Regions from separate parts of the Cellulosilyticum sp. ST5 genome, predicted to be linked through region 2. Evidence: predicted binding sites of a transcription regulator. Region 2 holds the regulator's gene; each other region holds the start of a gene.
What was found. Region 2 encodes Rex, which represses fermentation and respiration genes when NADH is low (regulators of the CRP and FNR family bind a similar motif). Its sites were predicted from a motif close to ATTGTTAANTANTTAACAAT; they were not measured.
Positions count from the first base shown of each region.

Region 1 (3,287 bases), 710 kb from region 2:
TATAAAAAGTCATGTTTCTGTAGATGGTATGGAAAATGTGATTGAGATTTTAGAAAAGGTAGAAGATGGCACTTTAACGAATGTAAGCTATATTGAAGCTCTTGGATGTACAGGTGGATGTTTAGGTGGTGTTTTAACCGTTGAAAATGCATTTGTAAGCTGTAATACACTTAAAAAATGGATCGATGAGGAAAGTACGGAGCAAATTGTAAAACACTCAGATGTTTGGAAAGCATTGAAAGAAGAAGCTTGTTATTTTGAAAAAAGTATTACACCAAGGCCGGTTTTTACACTAGACAGTGATATGGAGAAAGCAATTGCAAAGATGGAAGGGATAGAAGAACTCTATAGCCGTTTGCCACAAATAGATTGTGGAGCTTGTGGGGCACCTACTTGTAGATGTTTTGCAGAAGATGTTATTAAACAAAAAGCAAAGATTGAAGAATGTGTCTTTATGCTAAGAGAAAAGATTAAAGATTTATCTAATCAAATGCATGCATTAACACAAATAAATGTTCCAACAGAAAAAGGAAAAAGAAAAAAGGAGGAGATCAAATGACAGTAGGAGAACTCAAAGCAGCTTTAAATTTAAAATTAGTAGCAGGAGAAAGTGGCTTATCACGTGAAGTAAAAGATGGCTATACAGGGGATTTATTAAGTTTTGTTATTGCACATGCGAAAGAAGATGATGTATGGATTACTGTACAAGGACATATGAATACGCTAGCAGTAGCTGTTATGGTAGGTATATCAGCTATTATTTTGGCAGAGGGTGTAGAGATTGATGAAGCTGTAAAGTTAAGAGCAAACCAAGAAAAAATACCTGTATTTACCTCAGAAAGTAATAGCTTTACATTAGCCAATCAAATTGCAAAGCTATTGTAAAGGAGGTCAGTATGTCACTGATATATGATTTTCATATTCATACTGCCGTTTCTCCGTGTGCTGATATAACCATGACACCCAATAATATCGTGAATATGAGTATACTTAAAGGTTTACAAGCTATTGCGATTACAGATCACCAAACAACTGCGAACTGTGAGGCTGTTATGAAGGTTGGAAGAGAAAAAGGGTTATTGGTTATACCGGGCATTGAAATCGAATGCATGGAAGAGTTCCATTTAATTGCTTTGTTTGCTAATTTAAAAGAAGCAGAGGATATAGGGCGGTGGATTAATGAAGGACTTCCTAAAATTAATAACCGAAAAGATTTATTTGGTCCACAGCTTATATTAAATGAAGAAGATGATATTGTAGGAGAATTAGAACAGTTACTTTTAACGGCTACTCAAATAACCGTATCAGATATAGTAAAAGAAGTGAGACGAAAAAATGGTGTCATTTATCCAGCGCATATTGACCGAAATAGCTATAGCATTTTATCTAACTTAGGAGCTGTACCAGAAGAATTAAATTTTAATATACTGGAGATTTCACGAAAAGCATCCTTTAAAGAATATGAAAATATGTATAATAGATGCACAATTATTCAATCGTCTGATGCACATTATTTATCAGATATTGCTGAAAACGGAAGGGTTTTACCAAATTCAAATCATGAATTGATTCATCTGGTCCACCAATTAAATAATAATAACTAAATAAAATGATAATAACATACAAAAACTGACATAAAATTCATTGAAAGTATACAACATTACTGAAAGTTCAGAATTTGTTGATTGACTTTAATTATACTTTGTGGTATTTTCATAAAGTAATTACCTATTTTGTATCATTTTTGTTATTTTTTTAACAAAAATGATAGAACCTATGGAATAAGGAGGATATATTATGGCATGTGAAAGTTGCAATAATAAGCTAACCCAGAGTTTATATGCTGAGTTAGAACAGTTCATTAATGAGCTACCTGAAAAAAAGGGGGCACTTATTGCAGTATTACATAAGGCACAAGGTTTATTTGGCTATTTACCTAAAGAAGTTCAAATGTTTGTAGGTGAAAAGCTCAATATTCCTGTTTCACAAGTCTATGGCGTAGTAAGTTTTTATTCCTTTTTCACCATGACACCAAAAGGAAAATACCCTATATCTGTTTGCCTCGGAACTGCTTGTTACGTACGTGGTGCAGATAAAGTATTGGATGCTTTCAAAAAAGAATTGGGTATTGAAGTAGGACAAACAACAGCTGATGGCAGATTCTCATTAGATGCACTCAGATGTGTAGGCGCATGTGGTCTTGCACCCGTTGTGCTTATTGGGGAAAAAGTATATGGCCGTATTGGCTCAGCAGAAGAAGTGAAGAAAATCCTAAGTGAATATGATGAAGCGTAAGGAGGAAAGCTATGCCAAAAATAATGTCTTTAGACGAATTACAAGCTTTAAGAGATAGTGTTAAAAATAAAATAGATTTAAGAGAAAAGGGCGATCACGTAGATCAGATGATTGTTATCCGTGTTGCAATGGCAACCTGCGGAATAGCAGCAGGTGCAAGAGATATTATGAATTATTTTTCAGAAGAAGTACGCGCACGTGGGCTTAATAATATTGTTCTTACACAAAGTGGTTGTATGGGCTATTGTTATGCAGAGCCTACAGTAGAAATCACTATTCCAGGAAAGGAACCTGTTGTTTATGGTGATGTTAACAAAGCACGTGCAGCAGAAATATTAGAAAAACATATTATTGGTGGGGAAATGATAGAGGGCATCATACCTGTTGCTCATAAATCACTAGACGAATAAAGGAAGGAGGCCCTAGAATGTCTAAGTATACAATGCATATTTTAGTGTGTGGTGGAACAGGATGTCTGTCCTCACAATCAAATGAAATCGTGGATCAACTTATTGCTCATATTGAAGAAGTAGGAATGAGTGAAGAAGTACAGGTGTTAAAAACAGGATGTTTTGGATTTTGTGAAAAAGGTCCAATAGTGAAAATACTTCCAGACAACACCTTTTATGTACAAGTAAAACCAGAAGATGCAGAGGAAATTGTTAAAGAGCACATTGTTAAAGGAAGAAAAGTACCACGTTTACTTTATGAAGATCCTACAACAGAAGAACATGTTTCTGACTCTAAACATATGGATTTCTATAAGAAACAAATGCGTGTTGCACTGCGTAACTGTGGATTTATAGATCCTGATAATATTGAAGAATACATAGCAAGAGATGGTTATGCCGCTTTAGCTAAAGTTTTAACCATGACACAAGAAGAAGTTATTAATGAAGTAAAAGCTTCAGGACTTCGTGGCCGTGGGGGCGGTGGTTTCCCAACGGGACTCAAATGGGAGTTTGCTTATAAGAATAAAGCAGATCAAAAAT
Region 1 is NZ_CP132338.1:1,075,776-1,079,062, forward strand. Features, by position in the region: gene QTL86_RS05320 ([Fe-Fe] hydrogenase large subunit C-terminal domain-containing protein) at 1-559, shown strand, start outside; gene QTL86_RS05325 (DRTGG domain-containing protein) at 556-885, shown strand; gene QTL86_RS05330 (PHP domain-containing protein) at 897-1,604, shown strand; gene QTL86_RS05335 (complex I 24 kDa subunit family protein) at 1,798-2,295, shown strand; gene QTL86_RS05340 ((2Fe-2S) ferredoxin domain-containing protein) at 2,307-2,705, shown strand; gene QTL86_RS05345 (NADH-ubiquinone oxidoreductase-F iron-sulfur binding region domain-containing protein) at 2,723-3,287, shown strand, end outside.
Region 1: QTL86_RS05335 (complex I 24 kDa subunit family protein) is a predicted target of Rex. The motif match lies at 1,744-1,763, and genes of this name have one in related genera.

Region 2 (3,287 bases):
GCTTTAGAAAGCATGATTTTGGCTAATGCGACACGGCCTTTTTCACCACCGCTTAAGCTACTAATGGGTTTAAAAACATCATCATTCGTAAAGAGAAAAGCAGCCAGTACATTACGGATTTCTCCATTTTTAAGTTCTGGGAAAGTACCTTGGATTTCTTCCATAATGGTGTTAGAAGTATCTAAGGTAGCATGTTCTTGATCGTAATAGCCTACAATAACATTGCTTCCTAATTTTAGGGTACCCGTTGTAGGAGTCATTTGATCTAAAATCATACGAAAAACAGTGGTTTTACCAACGCCATTAGGACCTACGAGAGCTACTTTATCCCCTTTTTTGATTTCCATATTCATATGACTAAAAATCGGGCTGGTATCAAAGGTTTTACTTAATTCACTAATGCTTAAGACATCATTGCCACTTACAACTCTTGGGGTGAGCACCAGCTGCATAGGTTTATTATCAATCATTGGCATATCCATGACTTCTACTTTTTCTAAAGCTTTTTCACGGCTACGAGCACGTTTAATAGATTTTTCCCTGTTAAATTGTTTTAGCTTAGCAATAACCGCTTGTTGGTGAGCAATTTCCTTTTGCTGTTTTTCAAAGTGTTTCATAGCCACTTCATATTCTTTTTCACTTTTGATGATGTAGTCGCTGTAGTTACCGTTGTAAACAAAGCTACGTCCAAATTCTAAGTGAACGACTTTAGTGACGATTTTATCTAAGAAGTAACGGTCATGGGAAATAATAAGGACAGCACCTTTATAGCTACGTAAAAAGCCTTCTAGCCATTCGATAGCTTCAATGTCTAAATGGTTGGTAGGTTCGTCTAAGAGTAATAAACTAGGCTCTTGAAGTAGGAGCTTACCTAGAGCGACACGGTTTTTTTGTCCACCTGATAAAATAGACACTGGTTTATCATAAATGGTTTCATCAAAGCCTAAGCCTTTGAGAACGCCTTTGACTAAACTTTTGTATTCATAACCCTTACTATTTTCAAATACCATACGTTCAGCATCATATTTATGAATGAGTTCTAAAGAACCGGTCTTAGCGATTTCAGCTTCCATGGCATGAAGTTTTTCTTCTAAGGCAATAACTTCATCAAATACATGTAGGAGTTCCTCATAGACGGTAGCTGTAGAATCTAACTCCATATGTTGTTTTAAGTAACCTATGGTGCAGTCTTTAGTAGAAGTAATGGTACCTTCATCTGGTTCTAATTCCTTAGTTAGAATTTTAAAAAGGGTGGTTTTACCTACACCATTATTTCCTATTAAAGCTACTTTCTCATGGTCTTCGATATGAAAACTAATATTTTTTAAGATTTCTCGGTCAATAAATGTTTTCTTGATATTGCTACATGAAATAATCATAATATCCTCCTTGTAACGCCTTTTATTATTTTAGCAAATAAAAGCGCAAATTGAAAGAAAAGGGGCCAATAATCTACATTGACAAAAAAAAAACTTAAATGCTATACTAGGGTTATGAGTTTGCGTATATGAGGAGATGAGAAGGTGACGGAAGAAAGAAAGATTTCTATGAATGTAATACGGAGATTGCCACGTTATTACAGATATCTGGGAGAATTGTTACAAAAAGGAGTAACCAAAATCTCCTCCAGAGAATTAAGTGAGAAGATGAATGTGACCGCATCACAAATTCGTCAAGACCTTAACAATTTTGGAGGCTTTGGGCAACAGGGTTACGGATACAATGTGGAGTACTTGCATACAGAGATAGGAAAGATATTAGGACTTCACCAAAACTATAAAATGATTATTGTAGGCGTAGGTAACTTAGGACAAGCTATTGCTAATTCAACATCATTTAGTAAAAGAGGCTTTAAGTTAATCGGTTTATTTGACGTTAATCCAAGACTAATTGGTATGAGCATACACGGGGTAGAAGTACAAGATATTGACAAAATGGAGCAGTTCGTAAAAGAAAATGAAGTAGAAATTGCTATTTTAACAATGCCAAAAACAAGAGTAAAAGAGACAGCTGAGAGTTTAGCAAAATGGGGGATAAAAGGCTTATGGAACTTCTCACCTGTGGATTTATTCGTACCAGATACAGTACAAGTTGAAAATGTACACCTTTCTCATTCATTAATGACTTTGGCTTATAAGATTAATGAGGCTGAGGTTGAAAGAGAGAAGAAAGATAAGAGTGAGAGTATAGGGCAAATTGAAGAATAAAATGTGGGCTTAATGGATTTCTTTGGGAATGATGTTGAGTGGGGTGCAGTATAAAAGAGTGAATAAAGAAATGCCTGTGAGGCTTTTGTTGGGAAAACAGAAGGCTTATGGGCATTTTTTTGCGTTTAAAGAGATAGATCTTTAGGTAACAGGGGAGTAAAGGCGAAAAAGTGAGAACAAAGATAAAGTGAACGTTTCCTTTTGTAAGTAAGTTGCGATCAGAAGCTAATGGGAAGAAATGAGAGGGATGGCTACCCTCCGGGGTTCCGCTCCGTATTTTCGCAGGCACTAAGCTCATTTTTTTGATGAACGGTCGAAACTCGCTGGCGCTCAAACAGTCTCCCTAAAACCCATCAAAAAAATTCGCTAAGTGCCTGCTGAAAATACTCGCAAGTCACCCCTTGAGGACAGCCATCCCTCTCATTTCCATCAGCTTTCTGGCGTAAAGATGCTTTTTATAAAAAGAATAACTTAGATAATGTCGAAAATAGACGAACCCTTTTTGTTGTTATATGTATTTTATTAAGAGTACAATAAGTCTATAAAAGAATAGGCATGAATAGTGTTATAGAGGGAGAGGGTTATTTCGCGTTGTTTTTGTGTAAATTGTATGGGTGTGTTTATAATAAAATAAATTGGTTTATTAATACTTTGTGGCACTGTATATGGATAATTAAACTTAGAGAAATAATGACAATATGTAAGAGAAAAGGAATAACTATTTTTATATGTTTACTGTTGGGTAAGTTATTGTTAATAAAACAAAAAAGTGGATGTAGGAAATGGATATTTATTTATATTCATGATGTTCAACAGAAGAAAACAAGTAGGATATTAATAAATAAAAAGAGAATTTAAGAAGTGAGAACGAAAAGGATATCTATTGTTCATATGAAAGTGGAACTAGGATAGGCATAGTAGGAGCGAATAGATTACTAGGTAAGAAGGTGACTGGATATACAATTGTTATAATAAAAGTATCATGAATTATTAGAAGTACAAAGCAGTTATGTGAGATTATAGAAATGATTAAAATATTGGTATTTATAAAGAATAGAATTTGTGCATAAGAGAGTAAAG
Region 2 is NZ_CP132338.1:363,315-366,601, forward strand. Features, by position in the region: gene abc-f (ribosomal protection-like ABC-F family protein) at 1-1,379, opposite strand, end outside; gene QTL86_RS01710 (redox-sensing transcriptional repressor Rex) at 1,524-2,207, shown strand.

Region 3 (3,287 bases), 1.6 Mb from region 2:
CCGCTCCTCTATTAATCTTAATATCAAAGCTAAAGTCTGTTCCTAAAATATGCTCACCTAATAAACCATACTCCCTGGCCTCATCAATTGCTTTTCTTAAACGACTAATAGCCAATGGATATTCTGCCCTCACATAAATATATCCTTCTCTTGCCTTACAAGCTTTAGCTGCAATCATCATACCTTCTAACATACGATGAGGGTCACCTTCCATAATACTTCTATCCATAAAAGCACCTGGATCTCCTTCATCTCCATTACATACAACATATTTCGTAGGTTCTACTTGACGTCTTACCTGTGTCCATTTTCTACCAGCAGGAAAACCACCACCACCTCTACCTCGTAAATTGGATTCTGTAATTTCATGAATGATGCCTTCATCATCCCTATCAAATAAAGCCTTTTCTAAGGCTTCATAGCCCCCTACAGCTAAATATTCTTTTATAGATGTAGCATCAATATGCCCACAATGCTCTAAAACAAGCCTTGTCTGTTTTTTATAAAAAGGAATTTCTGCTTGGGTTTTATAGCCCTTACCATCCTTTTTATAAATAAGACGTTCAATACACTGACCTTTTTTAATCGTTTCTTCTATAATCTCTTTACAATCCTCTACCTTTACTTTTATGTATAAGTAACCCCATGGCTCTATTCGAAGTAGAGGTCCCATTTCACAAAAGCCATGACAACCACTTTTTTTCATACCAATTGAAGAGTCATGTGGTTCTTCTTCTAAATTCACACTACAATTAAGTCCTTCTTCTTTCATTAACCTTAGCATTTCTTCATAAATCTCTAAAGAGCCACTTGCAATGCAACCTGTTCCTGAACAAACTAAGATTTTTATTTTTTCTAACTCAAGTGCTTCCTTGCAAGCTATCCTCATTTGCACTAAATCTGCTCTATCTTTTAGCATCTTAGTCTTCCTCCCTTAGTTCAGATAATAAAGCTTTTGCTTTTTCCGGTGTCATACTACCATAAACCTTATCATTAATGGTCATAACGGGAGCAAGTCCACAAGCACCTAAACAAGAAACCGTTTCTACTGTAAATAATAAATCATCTGTCGTTACCTTTTCTTCTGATAAACTTAAGGTTTCTCTTAAGGCATTTAAAATAGGAATTGATTTTCTAACATGGCAGGCTGTACCATCGCATATCTTAATAACATACTTTCCTTTAGGTTCTAATGAAAAATTTTCATAAAAAGTAGCTACACCATAAATTTTGGCAGTACTCATCCCTAATTTTTCTGATAAATAAGGAAAAACCTCTTCTGGTATGTAGCGATAAATCTCTTGAATATCTTGTAAAATACTAATAATACTACTTGGCTCTAACCCATTTCTTTCAAGTATCTGATCTAGTTCATGCCACTTAATAACTTCTCCCATAATTGCCTCCTTATTTTAACTGGTGCTCTAACTTGAAATTTATGTTAATTTATTAACAATAATCATTATTCAGATTACTACTTTGTTAATATCTTGTCAATATGACTTGCAAATTATTTAGAATTATCACAATAAAAAACACTATCTTTCAGCATATTTAACATACTGTAAGATAGTGTTTTTTCATTGTATAGACTTATTGCCTGTTTTTCACTTGATTATCCCATAAAATCATGTTGCCATTCTTCATTAAACTGATAATAATTAGCTGGACGATGTCCTCTTTTTTGTATGATTTCTGTTTTCTTTACCATTGGAGCAATTTTTCTTCTAAAGTTAGCTTTCAAAAGTTTTTTATCCAAAATAACTTCATATACCTTTTGAAGTTCACTTAAAGTAAAGTATTCAGGTAAAAGTGTAAATGCTAAAGGTGTATATTCAATTTTATTTTTAAGACGTTCTAAACCTTTGTCGATTAATTTATAGTGGTCAAATGCCAAACCATCTTCATAACCATCTAGCTTCTCATATCTAGTGGTTTTTACAGGATAAGGCGTCTTTGACTCGTATACTTCTTTAATTTGATAGCCTATCTTTATGGCGCCACCATCTGATTCTAAAGTAAGCTCATAGGTTTCTACAAAGGCATAGCCCTGTTTTCCACTAAAAGTAGGTTTTTTCTTAACACTAAACCAGCTTACTTCATCTGTTGTACGATGTGCACTTGGTTTCAATTTTGATTCGTCTACCAATGCCATATAGGAAGTAGAAATAACTCTGGTTCTAGGGTCCCTTTCTACTTCTTCTTGATCTTCCCCTAAGGTATAAAGCTGTTCTAGATAAATATCCGTTACATTCGTTTCATCTTTAATTTTACGATAAGCAGCTTCCCTTAAGCCTTCTTTCATGCCTACAAATCCACCAGGAAGCGCCCAATTTCCTAGAAAAGGATGCTCACCTCTTTTTACTAGAAGTACTCTTAGTTCTTTTTCTGGCAGTTTCCTAATATCAGTATTTTCCTTATCTCCTACTGTAAGCAACAACATATCTACAGTTACAGAAGGCTTCTCATATTTAGCTAAATCATAGCTTTGTAAAAATTCTTGCTCCGTTAATCCATTTTTATCTCTTAGGAGTTCCATTCACTCACCACTTTTCTACTTAGTATCATTTTATACTATCAATTTATTTTATCACTTATTATATCATATTGAGAAGATTTTTTACTAAAAATCAATGGATTTATTACTTTTTAACTTTACTTTTATAACAAATAGGCTTCTTTTATTTCTATTTCATAACATTTCCACTTGACTATATTGTAAAACTAGCTAGTTCACGCTAAACTATAGCTTGGAGGTGCGCATCAACTATGAAATTACGACAACGTCTTGTCACACAATGTGCTGTTTTGTTATTATCTACAACTTTATTAGGTCAGATTACTTTAGGAGCAACCTTTAATCCCATAGAAAATCAAACTTTAACAAGTGAAAACCTTAAAACCGATACAACGATTTTAGATTATACGAATTTAAATGTGGAAGGACTTCTTTTACCTAAAGAGCTTTTTATTTTAGAAGGCACCAATACAACTGTAGAGAACTATACTATTTTTAATAAAAATGCCTTTTTATCTCAATTTTCCAACTATAATTTAAACGTTGTATCATCTTATGGGATAGCTTCAGAAGACTCTTGGTCTTTTAAAACAGGTTCATTAAATGAATATCCTTTAAATAAACGTTTTGATTTAAACTTTTATCTAAGTAATGATACAACTCTTGCAGAACAAAATGTTTCTGTTGAATTGGTAGATACCTCGAACACAACCCCTGTAAGGCTGCTTGCTATTGGTGACAGTTTAACTAGAGCTGGTATTTATTTAAA
Region 3 is NZ_CP132338.1:2,006,084-2,009,370, forward strand. Features, by position in the region: gene QTL86_RS09770 (NADH-ubiquinone oxidoreductase-F iron-sulfur binding region domain-containing protein) at 1-919, opposite strand, end outside; gene QTL86_RS09775 (complex I 24 kDa subunit family protein) at 921-1,397, opposite strand; gene QTL86_RS09780 (NrtR DNA-binding winged helix domain-containing protein) at 1,616-2,539, opposite strand; gene QTL86_RS09785 (SGNH/GDSL hydrolase family protein) at 2,770-3,287, shown strand, end outside.
Region 3: QTL86_RS09775 (complex I 24 kDa subunit family protein) is a predicted target of Rex. The motif match lies at 1,438-1,457, and genes of this name have one in related genera.